3 regions of the Streptomyces sp. NPDC058198 genome follow, and region 2 is predicted to be linked to each of the others. Evidence: riboswitches for the same ligand, from Rfam matches in the RefSeq annotation. Region 2 holds a riboswitch; each other region holds the start of a gene.

Region 1 (6,018 bases), on a different contig from region 2:
GACTGCTCGGTACGGACGTCGGCCTGCCGATGCTGATGCTCTCGCGGCACTCCCTCGACGGCGACGGTGAGCCGGTGGAGTGGGTCCGCTCGGTGTACCGCGGTGACCGCTACAAGTTCGTGGCGCGGCTGAAGCGTCCGGCCCGCTGACGAAGCGGACCGACCCCGGCCCACCGACGAAACGGACGGGCCATCAGGAACCGGGCTCTCGGGCCCGGTTCTTTCGTATGACCGCCGCATACCGTTGCCGTACCGATATGCGGACGGGGGGTGACGGTGGGTGAGACCCGCGCCTAGATTACCTGCGCATTACGACAGGCGATCAGTGAGGGGACGGAGCCGCGGTATGTCAGAAGTTCCTGAAGAGAAACCGCCCACGGTCACACCCATGCGGGTGGTCATCGGCCTCTGTCTCCTCGCGCCCTTCGTGGCGATGCTGTGGGTGAGTTCGTACGCGAAGACCGACCCGGCCTTCATCGGTATCCCGTTCTTCTACTGGTACCAGATGCTCTGGGTCCTCATCTCGGCCGCGCTGACCATGCTGGCCTATCAGCTGTGGAAGCGTGACCAGCGCTCCCGCAAGGGGGGTGCGTCGCGATGAACGACGGCGTGAACGGCGTGGCGCTCGCCGTCTTCATCTTCTTCTTCCTGGCCGTCACCGTCATGGGCTTCCTGGCGTCGCGCTGGCGCAAGGCCGCGAACGAGCAGAGCCTCGACGAATGGGGCCTGGGCGGCCGGTCGTTCGGCACCTGGGTCACCTGGTTCCTGCTCGGCGGCGACCTCTATACGGCGTACACCTTCGTCGCCGTACCCGCGGCGATCTACGCGGCGGGCGCGGCCGGCTTCTTCGCCGTGCCGTACACCATTCTCGTCTACCCGCTGATCTTCACCTTCCTGCCCCGGCTGTGGTCGGTGTCGCACAAGCACGGGTATGTGACCACCTCGGACTTCGTGCGCGGCCGCTTCGGCTCGAAGGGGCTCTCACTGGCGGTCGCGGTCACCGGCATCCTCGCCACGATGCCGTACATCGCCCTCCAGCTCGTCGGCATCCAGGCGGTGCTGGACGTGATGGGCGTCGGCGGCGGCGAGAACACCCACTGGTTCATCAGGGACCTGCCGCTGCTGATCGCCTTCGGCGTGCTCGCCGCGTACACCTACTCGTCCGGACTGCGGGCGCCCGCGCTGATCGCGTTCGTCAAGGACACCCTGATCTACATCGTGATCGTCGTGGCGATCATCTACATCCCGATCAAACTGGGCGGCTTCGACGACATCTTCGCCAAGGCGGGCGACGCGTTCGCGCAGCCCAATCCGGCGACCGGCCAGCCGCGGGGCGCGCTCGCGCCCGGCGAGGCCGGACAGTGGGGCTATGCCACGCTGGCGCTCGGTTCCGCGCTGGCGCTCTTCATGTATCCGCACTCCATCACGGCGACGCTCTCCAGCCGCAGCCGCGAGGTGATCCGGCGCAACACCACGATACTGCCGCTGTACTCGCTGATGCTGGGGCTGCTGGCGCTGCTCGGATTCATGGCCATCGCCGCCGGGATCAAGGTGGACAACGGGCAGCTGGCGATTCCGCAGCTCTTCGAGACCATGTTCCCCGACTGGTTCGCGGGGGTGGCCTTCGCGGCCATCGGTATCGGCGCGCTGGTGCCCGCCGCGATCATGTCGATCGCCGCGGCGAACCTCTTCACCCGCAACATCTACAAGGACTTCATCAAGCCGGACGCGACTCCGGCGCAGGAGACCAAGGTGTCGAAGCTGGTCTCGCTGCTGGTGAAGGTGGGTGCGCTGGCCTTCGTCCTGTCCATGGACAAGACGGTCGCGATCAACTTCCAGCTGCTGGGCGGCATCTGGATCCTCCAGACGATGCCGGCGCTGGTGGGCGGACTGTTCACCCGGTGGTTCCACCGCTGGGCGCTGCTCATCGGCTGGGGCGCCGGCATGCTGTACGGCACGGCCGCGGCGTACGGCGTCGCCAGCCCGACGCAGGCACACTTCGGCGGCTCGTCCAAGGAGATCCCGGGGCTCGGTGAGATCGGCTACATCGGCCTCACCGCGTTCGTGCTCAATGTGGTGATCACCGTGGTGCTGACCTTCGTGCTGCGGGCGGCCAAGGCGCCGGACGGCATCGACGAGACCAGCCCGTCCGACTACACGGCCGACGCCGGTGACCCGGGCGTCAAGGTGGAGCTGCCCGCGGCCACATCGGGAGACCCCGTGCACTGACCCTGACCCGGGCCAAGTAGCCGCCCACGGGCCGCCGAGTCCTCCCCCGCGCTGCGCGGGCGAGGAAACCCGGCGGCCCGTTGTCGTACCCGAGGCGCACAATCGGCTCATGGATTTCACGATCAGAGTGGCCGAGCCCGGGGAGTACACGCGGCTCGGCGAGATCACCGCGCGGGGGTATCTGGACGACGGCCTCCTGGACTTCGGCGAGGACGACCCGTATCTGCTCACCCTGCGGGACGTGGCGGCCCGGGCGGCCGAGGCGGAGGTGCTGGCCGCCGTGGACGCCGACGGGACGCTGCTCGGCGGGGTGACCTTTGTCGCGGCAGGCGGGCCGTGGGCCGATGTGGCGCGCGCGGGCGAGGCCGAGTTCCGGATGCTGGCGGTCGACCGGGCGGCCCGGGGCCGGGGCGTCGGGGAGGCTCTCGTCCGCGCCTGTGTGGCGCGCTCACGGGACATGGATGGCTGTATACGGATCGTGCTGTCGACCCAGGACAGAATGCTCCAGGCCCACCGGATCTATGAGCGCCTGGGCTTCGTCAGGACCCCGGAACGGGACTGGGAGCCCCTCCCCGGGCTCTCCCTGCTCACCTACGCCCTGGACCTCAACGGACCTCCGGCCACCGGCCGCTGACCGCCGCCGACACAACATCTGGGGGGTGACGCGCCGTCCTCACCCCACATGTATGCTCGTCCTCGCTGTCAACGCAGGGGAATCCGGTGCGAATCCGGAACTGTCCCGCAACGGTGTGCTGTGGTGCGCTTTGTCGTACCCGCGAGTCCGAACACCTGCCGACGGCGCGTCCGGCTCGACCGAGCCGGACGCCGAGACGTCCGGGCCTCGAGGCTGGGCCGGTGGACGCCGTACACAGTGCTGCCCGGCTGCGGGCCGTACGGCTGTGCGCGCCCCCGCTCCCCTCCCGACGGCCCAGAGCCGAGCGAGGGAGAGCACCACGTGACCATCGCGCCAGCCGATCCGGCTTCAGGCATCTCCGAGGTCCCCGCGCAGGTGGCCGACGGACCCGGGACCGCGTTGCTGCGGACCCTGACGGACCTGACCGCCGATCTGCCCGACACGGACCCCGGCAGAGTCGCCGCCGCCGCGCTGCGGGGCCGTAACGCCCGGTCCGACGAGGCCGAGCTGCGCGAGCTCGCCACCGAGGCGGCCGCGGGGCTGATCTCCGAGGACCCCGCCTACTCCCGGCTCGCCGCCCGGCTCCTGACCCGCACCATCGCCGACGAGGCGACGGGGCAGGGCGCGGTGTCGTTCTCCGCGTCGGTCGCCGTCGGCCACCGCGAGGGCCTGATCGCGGACCGTACGGCCGCTTTCGTGACGCTGCACACGGACCGCCTCGACGGCCTGATCGACCCGGCCGGCGACGACCGCTTCGGCTACTTCGGGCTGCGGACGCTCTACAGCCGCTATCTGCTCAGGCACCCGATCACCCGCCAGGTGGTCGAGACCCCGCAGCACTTCATGCTGCGCGTCGCCTCGGGCCTCGCCGAGGACGCCGAGCCCGGCTCGGCGGCGGCCGCCCACGCGCTGGACGAGGTCGCCGCGCTGTACCGGCTGATGAGCCGGCTGGACTATCTGCCGTCCTCGCCGACGCTCTTCAACTCCGGTACGCGCCACCCGCAGATGTCCTCCTGCTATCTGCTGGACTCGCCGCTGGACGAGCTGGACTCGATCTACGACCGGTACCACCAGGTGGCCCGGCTCTCCAAGCACGCGGGCGGCATCGGTCTCTCGTACTCCCGTATCCGCTCGCGCGGTTCGCTGATCCGCGGCACCAACGGGCACTCCAACGGCATCGTCCCCTTCCTGCGGACCCTCGACTCCTCGGTGGCGGCGGTCAACCAGGGCGGCCGGCGCAAGGGCGCGGCCTGTGTCTACCTGGAGACCTGGCACGCGGACCTGGAAGAGTTCCTGGAGCTGCGGGACAACACCGGTGAGGACGCCAGGCGTACGCACAATCTGAATCTGGCGCACTGGATCCCGGACGAGTTCATGCGCCGGGTCGAGACGGACGGCGTCTGGTCGCTGTTCTCGCCGTCCGACGTGCCCGAGCTGGTCGACCTGTGGGGCGACGCGTTCGACGCGGCGTACCGCGCGGCGGAGGCGGCCGGCCTGGCCCGCAGGACCCTCCCGGCCCGGGAGCTGTACGGCAGGATGATGCGCACGCTCGCCCAGACCGGCAACGGCTGGATGACCTTCAAGGACGCCTCGAACCGTACGGCCAACCAGACGGCCGAGCCCGGAAAGGTCGTCCACTCCTCCAACCTCTGCACGGAGATCCTGGAGGTGACGGACGACGGGGAGACGGCCGTCTGCAACCTCGGTTCCGTCAACCTCGGCGCGTTCGTGCTGGATTCGGGCGAGATCGACTGGGAGCGGCTGGACGAGACCGTCCGTACCGCCGTGACCTTCCTCGACCGGGTCGTGGACATCAACTTCTACCCGACCGAGCAGGCGGGCCGCTCCAACGCCACCTGGCGTCCGGTGGGCCTGGGCGCGATGGGCCTCCAGGACGTCTTCTTCAAGAAGCGGCTGGCCTTCGACTCGGCCGAGGCCGCCGCGCTCTCCACCCGGATCGCCGAGCGCATCATGCTCGCGGCGTACGAGGCGTCCTGCGACCTCGCCGAGCGCAACGGCCCGGCGCCCGCCTGGTCGAAGACACGCGCGGCGCGCGGGGTGCTGCACCCCGACCACTACGACGTCGAGCTGAACTGGCCGGAGCGCTGGGCCGCGCTGCGTGCCCGGGTCGCCTCGACCGGCATGCGCAACTCCCTGCTGCTGGCCATCGCGCCGACGGCGACCATCGCCTCGATCGCGGGCGTGTACGAGTGCATCGAGCCGCAGGTCTCCAACCTCTTCAAGCGCGAGACGCTCTCCGGGGAGTTCCTCCAGGTCAACTCGTACCTGGTGGCGGACCTGAAGAAGCTCGGCGTCTGGGACACCCAGACGCGTGAGGCGCTGCGCGAGTCGAACGGCTCGGTGGCGGGCTTCACCTGGGTGCCTGCGGAGGTCCGCGACCTGTACCGCACGGCGTGGGAGATCCCGCAGCGCGGTCTGATCGACATGGCGGCGGCCCGTACGCCGTTCCTCGACCAGAGCCAGTCGCTGAACCTGTTCCTGGAGACGCCGACCATCGGGAAGCTCAGCTCGATGTACGCGTACGCCTGGAAGAAGGGCCTCAAGACGACGTACTACCTGCGCTCGCGCCCGGCGACCCGGATCGCCCGCGCGGCGGGGTCCTCGGCGGGGTCTTCGGCGGGCTCTTCGGCGCCGAGGAGCGTGCCCGTACCCGTACCGGCGCAGGCGACGCCGGAAGAGGCGCTCGCCTGCTCCCTGGAAAACCCCGAGTCCTGCGAGGCGTGCCAGTAATGAGCTCCACCAGCCCCACCACCACCAAGAACCTGCTCGACCCGGGCTTCGAGCTGACGCTGCGGCCGATGCGCTACCCGGACTTCTACGAGCGCTACCGCGACGCGATCAAGAACACCTGGACGGTGGAGGAGGTCGACCTCCACTCCGACATCGCCGATCTCGCCAAGCTCTCCCCCGGTGAGCAGCACATGATCGGCCGGCTGGTCGCGTTCTTCGCGACGGGCGACTCGATCGTGTCGAACAACCTGGTGCTGACGCTCTACAAGCACATCAACTCCCCCGAGGCGCGGCTGTATCTCTCCCGCCAGCTCTTCGAGGAGGCCGTGCACGTCCAGTTCTATCTGACGCTGCTCGACACCTATCTGCCCGATCCGGAGGACCGCGCGGCGGCCTTCGACGCGG
Region 2 (6,018 bases):
CCGGCGTGCCTGGCAGCACATCGAGGAGGTCGAGGCAGCCGGCGGCATGGCGCAGGCCATCGACGCCGGCATCCCCAAACTGCGTGTCGAAGAGGCCGCGGCCCGTACCCAGGCGCGGATCGACTCGGGACGCCAGCCCGTCATCGGCGTCAACAAGTACCGGGTGGAGACCGACGAGAAGATCGACGTGCTCAAGGTCGACAACTCCTCGGTACGCACCCAGCAGATCGAGAAACTGCGGCGGCTGCGCGCCGAGCGCGACGAGAACGTCTGCCAGGACGCGCTGCGCGCCCTCACCGCCGCGGCGGAGGCGGGACCGGGCTCCGGCCTGGAAGGCAATCTGCTGCATCTCGCGGTGAACGCGGCCCGCGCGATGGCGACCGTCGGGGAGATCTCCGACGCCCTGGAGAAGGTGTACGGGCGCCACTCCGGGCAGATCCGTACGATCTCCGGTGTGTACCGCAACGAGGCAGGCACCTCCCCGGCCGTGGAGCGCACCCGTGCGGCGGTCGGGGACTTCGAGAGCGCCGAGGGCCGCCGCCCGCGCATCCTGGTGGCCAAGATGGGCCAGGACGGCCATGACCGTGGCCAGAAGGTGATCGCCACGGCCTTCGCCGACCTGGGCTTCGACGTCGACGTCGGCCCGCTGTTCCAGACGCCGGCCGAGGTGGCGCGGCAGGCGGTGGAGGCGGACGTGCACATCGTCGGCGTCTCCTCGCTGGCCGCCGGGCATCTCACGCTCGTACCGGCGCTGCGCGAGGAGCTGGCGGCGGAGGGCCGGGAGGACATCATGATCGTCGTCGGCGGGGTGATCCCGCCGCAGGACATCGAGGAGCTGCACCGCGCCGGGGCCGCCGCGGTCTTCCCGCCGGGCACGGTGATCCCGGACGCCGCGTACGACCTGCTGACGGGGCTGGCCGCCGCCCTCGGCCACGAGCGGTGAGCGCGTGCCGTCACGGATCGACATCGACAGCTACGCCAAGGGCGTTCTGGACGGCTCCCGTTCGTACATCGCCCGTGCCATCACGTTGGTGGAGTCCACCAGGCCCGACCACCGGGCGCTCGCCCAGCGGCTGCTGACCGAGCTGCTGCCGTACGCGGGAAAGGCACGCCGGATCGGCATCAGCGGGGTGCCGGGCGTCGGCAAGTCCACCTTCATCGACGCGCTGGGGACGCTGCTCACCGGTCTGGGCCACCGGGTCGCGGTGCTGGCCGTCGACCCGTCCTCCAGCAGGACCGGCGGCTCCATCCTGGGGGACAAGACCCGGATGGAGCGGCTGGCGGTGGACCCGGCGGCGTTCGTCCGTCCCTCGCCCACGGCCGGCACGCTGGGCGGCGTCGCCAAAGCGACCCGCGAGACCATCATCGTGATGGAGGCCGCGGGGTACGACGTGGTGCTCGTCGAGACCGTCGGCGTCGGCCAGTCGGAGACCACCGTCGCCAATATGGTCGACTCCTTCCTGCTGCTCACCCTCGCCCGCACCGGCGACCAGCTCCAGGGCATCAAGAAGGGCGTCCTGGAGCTGGCGGACGTCATCACCGTCAACAAGGCCGACGGTCCGCACGAACGCGACGCGCGCTCGGCCGCCCGTGAACTCGCGGGCGCGCTGCGGCTGATGCATCCGGTGGACGCCGCCTGGACACCGCCGGTGCTCAGTTGCAGCGCACGCGAGGGCAGCGGCCTCGACACCGTCTGGGAGCGCCTCGAACAGCACCGCGCGGTCCTCGAAGCCGACGGCCGGCTGGCGCGCAAGCGCCGTGACCAGCAGGTCGACTGGACCTGGTCGATGGTCCGTGACCATCTCCTGGACCGGCTCCGCGAGCACCCCGGCGTACGGGAAGTCGCGCCCGCGCTGGAACAGCGGGTACGGGAAGGGACGCTGACCGCGACCCTGGCCGCCGAACGCATCATCGAGACGCTGGATCTCTCCTAGCGCCCCTCCCGGCACCAGCGCTCGGTTCGGGTCGCGGTGCCGGCGGGCGGATTCCCGTCCGCCGGCACCGCGTTCCACCGGCGTCAGGACATACGCTCCCGCGTCGCCCGGGCCGCCGCCACCAGGTTCTCCAGTGACACCCGCACCTCCGCCCAGCCCCGCGTCTTCAGCCCGCAGTCGGGGTTGACCCAGAGCCGCTCCGCCGGAATCGCCTCAAGTCCCTTGCCCAGCAGGGCCGCCGCCTCGTCCGCCGACGGCACCCGTGGCGAGTGGATGTCGTACACACCGGGACCGACCTCGCGCGGATAGCCGGCCGCGGCCAGCTCGTCCGCGACCCGCATGTGGGAGCGGGCCGCCTCCAGGCTGATCACGTCGGCGTCCAGGTCGTCGATGGCCGTGAGGATGTCGCCGAATTCCGCGTAGCACATGTGCGTGTGGATCTGGGTGTCGGGACGCACACCCGCCGTCGTGAGGCGGAACGCCTCGGTGGCCCACTCCAGATAGCCGGGCCGGTCCGCCGCGCGCAGCGGCAGGGTCTCCCGCAGCGCCGGCTCGTCCACCTGGATGACGGCCGTCCCCGCGGCCTCCAGATCGGCGACCTCGTCCCGCAGCGCCAGCGCCACCTGCCGCGCGGTCTCGCCGAGCGGCTGGTCGTCACGGACGAAGGACCAGGCCAGCATGGTGACCGGGCCCGTCAGCATGCCCTTGACGGGCCGGCCGGTCAGCGACTGCGCGTACGAGGTCGTGGCGACGGTCATCGGGGCGGGACGCGAGATGTCCCCGGCGAGGATCGGCGGACGGACATAGCGGGTGCCGTACGACTGGACCCAGCCGTGCCCGGTGGCCAGATAGCCGGTGAGCTGCTCGGCGAAGTACTGCACCATGTCGTTGCGTTCGGGCTCGCCGTGCACCAGGACATCGATCCCGGCCTTCTCCTGGAAGGAGATCACCTCACGGATCTCGGCCTCGATCCGCTCGTCGTAGCCGGCCTCGTCCAGCCGTCCCGCCCGCCGCTCGGCGCGCGCCGTGCGCAACTCCGAGGTCTGCGGGAACGAGCCGATGGTGGTGGTCGGCAGCAGCGGCAGTCCGAGCCGCTCGCGCTGGGCGACGGTGCGCTCGGCGTACGGCTGGCCCCGGCGGGCGTCCGCGGCGGTCACGGCCGCGGAGCGGGCCCGTACCGCGGGATCACGCGTGATCGCCGAGGAGGCCCGGGAGGCCAGATCGGCGCGGTTCGCGGAGAGCCGGGCCGTGATCGGTCCTGTGCCCCCGGCGAGACCGCGCGCGAGTGTGACGACCTCGTCGGTCTTCTGGCGGGCGAAGGCCAGCCACCGCGCGAGCTGCGGATCGAGCTCCCGCTCGGCCGCCGTGTCCAGCGGGACGTGCAGCAGGGAGCAGGATGCCGACACATCGACCCGGTCGGCGAGACCGAGCAGCGTGGCCAGGGTGGTCAGCGAGGCCGCGAGATCGTTGATCCACACATTGCGGCCGTCCACCACCCCGGCGACGAGCCGCTTGCCGGGCAGGCCGCCGACCGCCGCGAGGTCGCGGAGGTTGGCGGCGGCGGGACCGGTGAAGTCCAGGGCGAGACCCTCGACGGGGGCTTTGGCCAGCACGGGAAGCGCCTCGCCGAGCCGGTCGAAGTACGACGCCACCAGCAGCTGGGGCCGGTCGGTGAGCGCCCCGAGCTCGCGGTAGGCGCGCGCGGTCGCGTTCAGCTCGGCGGGCGTACGGTCCTGGACCAGCGCGGGTTCGTCGAGCTGCACCCACTCGGCGCCGGCGGCCCTGAGATCGGCCAGCACCTCCGCGTACACCGGGAGCAGCCGGTCGAGCAGGGTCAGCGGCTCGAAGCCGGCGGCCACACCCGGCGCGGGCTTGGCGAGCAGCAGATATGTGACGGGACCGACCAGCACGGGCCGGGCGGTGTGGCCGAGCGCCACGGCCTCGCGCAACTCGCCGACCTGCTTGGCCGAGTCGGCGCGGAAGACGGTGTCGGGGCCCAGCTCGGGGACGAGATAGTGGTAATTGGTGTCGAACCACTTGGTCATCTCCAGCGGCGCCATATCCTGCGCGCCGCGCGCCATGGCGAAGTAGCCGTCGAGGGCGTCCGCCTCGACGGCCGCCCGGTGCCTGGCGGGGACGGCGCCGACCATGACGCTGGTGTCGAGCACATGGTCGTAGTACGAGAAGTCACCCGTGGGCACTTCACCGAGACCGGCACCGGCCAGCTGCCGCCAGTTGTCGCGGCGCAGCCCCTCGGCGGTCTCCCGCAGGGCTTCCGCGGTGACCCGGCCCTTCCAGTAGCCCTCGATGGCCTTCTTCAGTTCACGGTCGGGGCCCTGGCGCGGGTAGCCATGGACGGTGGACCGGGACGCCGCGGCTGCGGACTTGGGTGTCACGGGACTCTCCTTCGCGAGTCATGCGGGAACGATCCCGGGTCGACCCGTGGGAAGCGAAGGAACGGAAGCCGGGGCGAAGCACACCGCGTCGCGCGCATGCCCGCCCGAGAACCGCCGACCCGCCCACGAGGTCACCGAGATCTCCGTGTGCGGTGCTCGCACACGGGCAGTGGCAGGTCTTCGGACTCATGGGCACGCCTCGTGGCCGTGACCGTACGTATCCGTACGGGTACGAGGCTCCTACTGGCCGTCGCTTCCCGGACGCGGTGCGTCCAGTGCGTATGACGGCGGTCGTTCCCACTCACCGCTGCGGGGCAGTCCCGGATTCCCACCGGGTTCCCTCTTACGACGCGTCTGCCTGGCGGGCAGGGCGAACCAGCTGCGTCCCCAGCGTAGACGAGTTATTCCGAAGTAGCGTCGTCCGCCCGGAGGGCGGGCCCGGCGGTGTCCGGTGCGTGCGATCGCAAGGCGCCGAGGTGCCCTCGTAGCGGAGCTACTAGGGCATTTCGGCAACGCCGCGAGCGTGCGTGCCGGACACCGCCGGGCAGACGGGACTTCGGAATGACTCGTCTAGAGCCACGGAGGGGGCGGGGACCAGCTAGATCCATGGAACGGACATGTCCGATACTGGGGCGCATGCGTCGGATCACGGAAGGAACCAGCGAGAGCATGGGCCAGGACGGACCGGTACTGACCGGCAGGGCGGGCCGCACGGCCCACATCACGCTCAACCGCCCCCGCGCCCTCAACGCCCTCACCCACCCCATGGTGCTGACGATGTCCGCGGCCCTGGCGGAGTGGGAGCGGGACGCGAGCGTCGCCGCGGTGATCATCTCCGGGGCGGGTGAACGCGGGCTGTGCGCGGGCGGTGACATCCGCGCGATCCACGAGGACGCGCGCACCGGCGGCGGGGACGCCTCGACCGCCTTCTGGCGCGACGAGTACCGGCTCAACGCCCGTATCGCCCGCTACCCCAAGCCGTATGTCGCCCTGATGGACGGCATCGTGATGGGCGGCGGAGTCGGTGTCTCGGCGCACGGCAGCGTACGGATCGTCACCGAGCGCTCGGCCGTCGCCATGCCGGAGACCGGCATCGGGCTGGTCCCCGATGTGGGCGGGACCTATCTGCTGTCCCGCGCGCCCGGCGAGCTGGGAACGCATCTCGCCCTCACCGGAAGGGCGGTGGGCGCGGCGGACGCGCTGCTGTGCGGGCTCGCCGACCACTTCGTACCCTCGGACCGGCTCGACGACCTGCGCGCCGAGCTCGCCGACGCGGACGTACGGGAGACGGTGCGCCGGTACGCGCGCTCCGCGCCGGAGGGCCAACTCGCCGCGGACCGGGGCTGGATCGACGCCTGTTACGCGGCCGATTCGGTGGAGGAGATCGTCGACCGGCTGCTCGGCGACGGCCGGCCGGCGTCGAAGGAGGCCGCGGAAACGATCCTGACCCGGTCACCCACCGCCCTCAAGGCCACCCTCGCCGCGCTGCGCCTGGCCCGCGGACTGACCACGCTGGAGCAGGTGCTCGACCAGGAGTACCGCGCCTCGTGCGCCGCGCTCACCACCCCTGACCTGCTGGAGGGCATCCGTGCCCAGGTCATCGACAAGGACCGCGCGCCGCGCTGGTCGCCGAAGGAGCTGGCGCAGGTCACGGACGCGGAGGTGGAGCGGTTCTCCGCCCGGCCGCC
Region 3 (6,018 bases), on a different contig from region 2:
GCCGCGAAGCCGAGGATGTCGGCGACGGCCCGCGCATGGCCGGCCGCCACACCCGGCACGGCGGCCGGATCCCAGTCCGCGTCCTCCATCGCCTGCACCAGCGCCCGGGCCTGCTCCTCGGCCTCGTCGGCGGTGGTACGGGTGGCGGCCGACTCGTCGAGCCCCAGGGCTTCGCGCAGGCCGGGGAGGGAGGTCGTACCGCCCCAGATCTGGCGGGCGCGCAGGATGGCCAGGACCAGGTTGACGCGCGCGTCCCCGGTCGGCGCACCGCCGAGGATGTGCAGTCCGTCGCGGATCTGCGCGTCCTTGACCTCGCACAGCCAGCCGTCGACGTGCAGCAGGAAGTCGTCGAACCCGTCGTCGTCCGGGCGGTCTTCGAGACCGAGGTCGTGGTCGAGCTTCGCCGCCTGGATCAGCGTCCAGATCTGGGCGCGGATCGCGGGCAGCTTCGCCGGGTCCATGGACGAGATCGCCGCGTACTCGTCGAGCAGCTGTTCGAGACGCGCGATGTCGCCGTACGACTCGGCGCGCGCCATCGGCGGTACGAGATGGTCCACGAGCGTGGCGTGCACGCGCCGTTTGGCCTGCGTGCCCTCGCCCGGGTCGTTGACGAGGAAGGGATAGACCAGCGGCAGATCGCCGAGCGCCGCGTCGGGGGCGCACGCGGCGGAAAGACCCGCGTTCTTGCCGGGCAGCCACTCCAGATTGCCGTGCTTGCCGAGGTGGATCATGGCGTCGGCGCCGAAGCCGCCGTCCTCGCGGCCGGCCTGGATCCAGCGGTACGCGGCCAAGTAGTGGTGCGAGGGCGGCAGATCGGGATCGTGGTAGATCGCGATCGGGTTCTCGCCGAAGCCACGCGGCGGCTGGATCAGGATCAGCAGATTGCCACGGCGCAGGGCCGCGAGGACGATGTCGCCTTCCGGATTACGGCTCCGGTCCACGAACATCTCGCCGGGCGGCGGCCCCCAGTGCCGCTCCACCGACTCCCTCAGGGCGGCGGGCAGTTGGGCGTACCACCGGCGGTAGTCGGCGGCGGGGATACGGACCGGATTGCGGGCCAGCTGCTCCTCGGTCAGCCACTCCTGGTCATGGCCGCCGGCCTCGATCAGCGCGTAGATCAGCTCGTCGCCGTCGCCGGACTCCAGGCCCGGGACCTCTTCCGTACCGAAGTCGTAGCCCTCGGTACGGAGCCGGCGCAGCAGGGCGACGGCGCTGGCCGGGGTGTCCAGACCGACGGCGTTGCCGATCCGGGAGTGCTTGGTCGGGTACGCGGACAGCACCAGCGCGAGGCGCTTCTCCGGGTTCGGGATATGGCGCAGACGGGCGTGCCGTACGGCGATCCCGGCGACGCGCGCGGCCCGCTCGGGGTCGGCGACGTACGCCGGAAGACCGTCCTCGTCGATCTCCTTGAAGGAGAACGGGACGGTGATGAGCCGGCCGTCGAACTCCGGCACGGCGACCTGCCCCGCGGCGTCCAGCGGCGACAGACCTTCGTCGCTCTCCTCCCAGGCGCTGCGCGATCCGGTCAGGCACAGGGCCTGGAGAATCGGTACGCCGAGGGCGGCGAGGGCGCCCGCGTCCCAGGACTCGTCGTCGCCGCCCGCCGAGGCCTCGGCGGGCCTGGTGCCGCCCGCGGCGAGCACGGTGGTCACGAGGGCGTCGGCGGCGCGCAGCGCGTCGAGCAGCTCGGGCTCGGGGGCGCGCAGGGAGGCCACGTACAGCGGCAGGGCCCGGCCGCCGGCCCTCTCGATCGCGGAGCACAGGTCGTCGACGAAGGCGGTGTTGCCGCTCATGTGATGGGCGCGGTAGTAGAGCACCGCGATCAGCGGGCCGCCGCCCGCCAACGGGCGGGGGGCGCGTAGGAGCGGTCCCCAGGTGGGCGCGGCGGCGGGCGGCTCGAAGCCGTGGCCGGTCAGCAGGACGGTGTCGGAGAGGAACCGCGCAAGCTGCTCCAGGTTGGCGGGACCGCCGTGGGCGAGATAGGCGTGCGCCTCGGCGGCGATGCCGATGGGGACCGTGGAGGCTTCCATCAGCTGGGCGTCGGGGGCCTGTTCGCCGGTGAGGACCACCAGGGGGCGGTCGGCGGCGAGGAGCTGGTCGATTCCGTCCTGCCAGGCGCGCAGCCCGCCGAGGAGACGTACGACGACGAGGTCGGCGCCCTCCAGCAGCGCGGGCAGCTCGTCGAGCGCGAGCCGGGCGGGGTTGGCGAACCGGTACGGGACCGGGCCGCCCGCCGCACGGGCGCTGAGCAGATCGGTGTCGGACGTCGACAGGAGCAGGATCATGCGGCGTCTCGCCTTCCTCGGGGTCCGCGCCCCGGGCGGTAGGAAGACGGCGGGAGTTCCTGGCTCACCCGGCTGCTGCCGGGCTCACAGTGGCGGGACCGCGCCGGATTCTCACCGGGCTTCCTCCCCTGACGCCGTCTATGGCGGTGACGGGCCTGAAGACCCGTCGTCTGCATAGTAAGTGCTGCAGGTCACGGCGGGGAGGGCGCCTGGGCGAACGGCCGGACGGGGCCGGGGTGAACAGCCGGGCGGGGGCCGGGTGAACAGCTGGGCGGAGGCCGGGCGAACAGCGCGAGAACGGCCGGGCGGAGGCTGAACGGAGGCCGGAGCCGACGGCCGGGCGGCGGCCGGAACGGGCGGGGAGGGCGTCGGAGTACGTGGGTATGCTCGCCGCCATGCCGCCTACCTCGCCAACACCCGTGAACCGGGACGAAGCTCCCGTCCGGGAGCGCGGTGACGCCTGCCCAGGAGCGCTCCGGCTGCATGCCGCCGACGACGGCCGGCTGGCACGACTGCGGCTGCCCGCCGGTCTCCTGACGCACCGTCAGGCGGAGGCGCTGGCGACGGCGGCCGAGCGGCTGGGCGACGGCCGGCTGGACATCACCTCGCGGGGCAACGTCCAGCTGCGGGGGCTGGGCGAGAGCTGCGGCGGGGAGCTGGCGGAGCTGCTGTACGAGGCCGGCCTGCTGCCCTCGGAACGGCACGAGCGGGTACGGAACGTGATCGCTTCGCCCCTGTCGGGACTGGACGGAATCCCCCGCGCGGACGTGCGGTTGTGGGCCCGGGAACTGGACGCGCTGCTGTGCGCGAGCGAGGCCGCGACGGCTCTCTCGGGGCGGTTTCTGTTCGCGCTGGACGACGGCCGCGGTGATGTGGCCGCCCTGGGCGCGGATGTGACGTTGCTCGCACAGTCGGACGGAACAGCGGTGTTGCATACCGGGGCGAACGGGTCAGGACTGCGGGTCTCCGCGGGCGACGCCCCGCGCGCCGCTCTGTTGGCGGCGGAGACCTTCCTCACGGTGGCGGCGGCGAGCGGCTCGGGCGCCTGGCGGGTACGGGAGTTGCCCGCGGGCCATGGGCTGGACGCGGCGGTGACCACGGGGCTGGCGACGGCCGGGATCGCGACGGAGCCGGTGGCCGAGTACGGGGCGGAGTACGCGACGGAGCCCGGGGCGGCGTACGGGGCGGAGCCCGGGGCCGAGTACCGCGCCGAGTACGGGGCGGACGTGGCGCGGCCGGAAGCCGGGCCGCCCGTCCCGGGGCCGGTCCACTCCCCCGACGGGACCGTGGCGCTGTCCGTGTACGCCCCGCTGGGACGGCTGAGCGTCGCGCAATGGCGGCTGCTGCTGTCGGCAGGCGAGCGCGGGACGAACGACCGCACCCTGCGGGTGACCCCCTGGCGCGGAGTGATCGTGCCGGGCCTGGACCCGGCCACGGCCCACGACCTCCTGGACCGCCTCCGCACCGCCGGACTGATCACGGACCCCCACTCCCCCTGGCACAACGTCGGCGCCTGCACCGGCCGGCCCGGGTGCGCGAAGGCACTCACGGATGTACGGGCGGACGCGGCCGAAGCCGTAACGGCCGCCCGCCCCGGTGACCTGCCCGCCACCGGCCCCGGCGGACCGCCCGCCACCGGCCCTGGTGACCTGCCCGCCACCAACCCCGGTGACCTGCCCGTCTACTGGTCGGGCTGCGCCCGCCGCTGCGGCCATCCACAGGGCAGCTGGGTGGATGTCGTCGCGACCGGCGAGGGCGGCTACGACATCTCGGTGCGGGGACATCTCCTCAGGGCCACCACAGGACCAGAACTCGCCGAAGCGGTCGCGACGGCCCGGAAACCCACGACGGCACGCACCACCCCAGTGACGAGATGAGCGAGACCACAGTGTCCACAGTGTTCGACTACGAGAAGGACGGCGCGGCCATATACCGCCAGTCCTTCGCCATGATCCGCGCCGAGGCGGACCTCGCCGGGCTGCCCGCCGACGTCTCCCAGGTCGCGGTGCGGATGATCCACGCCTGCGGCATGGTCGACCTGGTGCGCGACCTCGCCTTCACGCCCGCCGTGGTGGCAAGCGCCCGCGAGGCCCTGCGCGCGGGCGCACCGATCCTGTGCGATGTCGCCATGGTCGCCAGCGGTGTCACCCGTAAGCGGCTGCCGGCGGACAACGACGTCGTATGCACCCTGTCCGACCCCGCGGTCCCCGCACTCGCCGCCGAGATGGGGACGACGCGCAGCGCCGCCGCCCTGGAGTTGTGGCGGGACCGGATGGGGGGCGCGGTGGTGGCCGTCGGCAACGCCCCGACCGCGCTCTTCCGGCTGCTGGAGATGATCGAGGACGGCGCCCCGCGCCCGGCGGCCGTCATCGGTGTGCCGGTCGGTTTCGTCGGCGCCGCCGAGTCCAAGGACGCGCTCGCCGGCCACCCCGCCGGGCTTGAGCACCTGGTCGTACGCGGACGGCGGGGCGGCAGCGCCATCGCGGCGGCGGCCATCAACGCCATAGCGAGCGAGGAAGAGTGAGCGAGAACAGCACCACGGCCGGGCCTTCGACCGGCCGGCTGTACGGAGTCGGGCTCGGCCCGGGTGACCCGTCGTTGATGACCGTACGGGCCGTGCGGGTCATCGCCGAGGCGGATGTGATCGCATATCACAGCGCCCGGCACGGCCGGTCCATCGCGCGTTCCATCGCCGCGGAGCATCTGCGTGCCGACCATATCGAGGAGCCCCTGGTCTACCCGGTCACCACCGGGACCACCGACCACCCCGGCGGGTACCAGGGCGCGATGGAGGAGTTCTACGCCGAGTCGGCGGCCCGGCTCGCCGTCCATCTGGACGCCGGACGCACGGTCGCCGTGATCGCCGAGGGCGACCCGCTGTTCTACGGCTCGTACATGCACATGCACAAGCGGCTGGCCGGCCGCTATCCGACCGAGGTCATCCCCGGCGTCACGTCGGTGAGCGCCGCCGCGGCCCGGCTCGGCACCCCTCTCGTCGAGGGCGAGGAGGTGCTGACGATCCTCCCGGGCACCCTGCCGGAGGAGGAGCTGACGGCCCGCCTGGCCTCGGCGGACTCGGCCGTTGTCATGAAGCTCGGCCGGACCTTCCCCACCGTACGGCGGGCGATCGAGCGGGCGGGGCGGCTGGCGGACGCGCGGTACGTCGAACGGGCCACGATGAGCGGCGAGCGCACCGGCGCGCTGGCCGATGTCGATCCGGACTCCGTGCCGTACTTCTCGGTCGCTGTCCTGCCGAGCCGGATCGGCGCGGTGCCCGTGCCGGTGCCCGGAGACGCGGGTGCGCCGAGTAACTCAGGTGAGACCAACAAGACCGGCCAGGTGGTGGTCGTCGGCACCGGCCCGGCCGGACCTCTGTGGCTCACGCCCGAGACGCGCGGCGAACTGGCCGCCGCCGAGGATCTCGTCGGCTACACCACCTATCTGGACCGCGTGCCGGTCCGCCCCGGCCAGCTCCGGCACGGCTCCGACAACAAGGTGGAGTCGGAGCGCGCGGAGTTCGCCCTCGACCTGGCACGGCGGGGACGGCGCGTGGCCGTGGTCTCGGGCGGCGACCCCGGCGTCTTCGCGATGGCCACGGCGGTCCTGGAGGTGGCGTCGCGGGCGCCGTACGAGGACGTCCCCGTACGGGTACTGCCGGGCGTGACCGCCGCCAACGCGGCGGCGGCCCTCGCCGGCGCCCCGCTCGGCCACGACTACGCCGTGCTCTCGCTGT

What was found. Region 2 has a riboswitch for cobalamin ahead of metE (5-methyltetrahydropteroyltriglutamate--homocysteine S-methyltransferase). Riboswitches for the same ligand answer to the same signal wherever they lie in the genome.
Region 1: another riboswitch for cobalamin. It lies ahead of ACFVWW_RS13860 (ribonucleoside-diphosphate reductase subunit alpha); the one in region 2 lies ahead of metE (5-methyltetrahydropteroyltriglutamate--homocysteine S-methyltransferase).
Region 3: another riboswitch for cobalamin. It lies ahead of cobN (cobaltochelatase subunit CobN); the one in region 2 lies ahead of metE (5-methyltetrahydropteroyltriglutamate--homocysteine S-methyltransferase).

What each region holds. Positions count from the first base shown of each region.
Region 1 covers NZ_JBHVVP010000003.1:346,979-352,996, reverse strand. Annotated here, with positions in the region: gene ACFVWW_RS13880 (GntR family transcriptional regulator) at 1-149, shown strand, start outside; gene ACFVWW_RS13875 (DUF3311 domain-containing protein) at 346-600, shown strand; gene mctP (monocarboxylate uptake permease MctP) at 597-2,228, shown strand; gene ACFVWW_RS13865 (GNAT family N-acetyltransferase) at 2,338-2,862, shown strand; cobalamin riboswitch at 2,898-3,040, shown strand; gene ACFVWW_RS13860 (ribonucleoside-diphosphate reductase subunit alpha) at 3,184-5,613, shown strand; gene ACFVWW_RS13855 (ribonucleotide-diphosphate reductase subunit beta) at 5,613-6,018, shown strand, end outside.
Region 2 covers NZ_JBHVVP010000014.1:99,316-105,333, forward strand. Annotated here, with positions in the region: gene scpA (methylmalonyl-CoA mutase) at 1-943, shown strand, start outside; gene meaB (methylmalonyl Co-A mutase-associated GTPase MeaB) at 948-1,934, shown strand; gene metE (5-methyltetrahydropteroyltriglutamate--homocysteine S-methyltransferase) at 2,018-4,330, opposite strand; cobalamin riboswitch at 4,484-4,725, opposite strand; gene ACFVWW_RS30565 (enoyl-CoA hydratase/isomerase family protein) at 4,967-6,018, shown strand, end outside.
Region 3 covers NZ_JBHVVP010000017.1:47,289-53,306, reverse strand. Annotated here, with positions in the region: gene cobN (cobaltochelatase subunit CobN) at 1-2,285, opposite strand, end outside; cobalamin riboswitch at 2,319-2,468, opposite strand; gene cobG (precorrin-3B synthase) at 2,681-4,162, shown strand; gene ACFVWW_RS32090 (precorrin-8X methylmutase) at 4,183-4,809, shown strand; gene ACFVWW_RS32085 (precorrin-2 C(20)-methyltransferase) at 4,887-6,018, shown strand, end outside.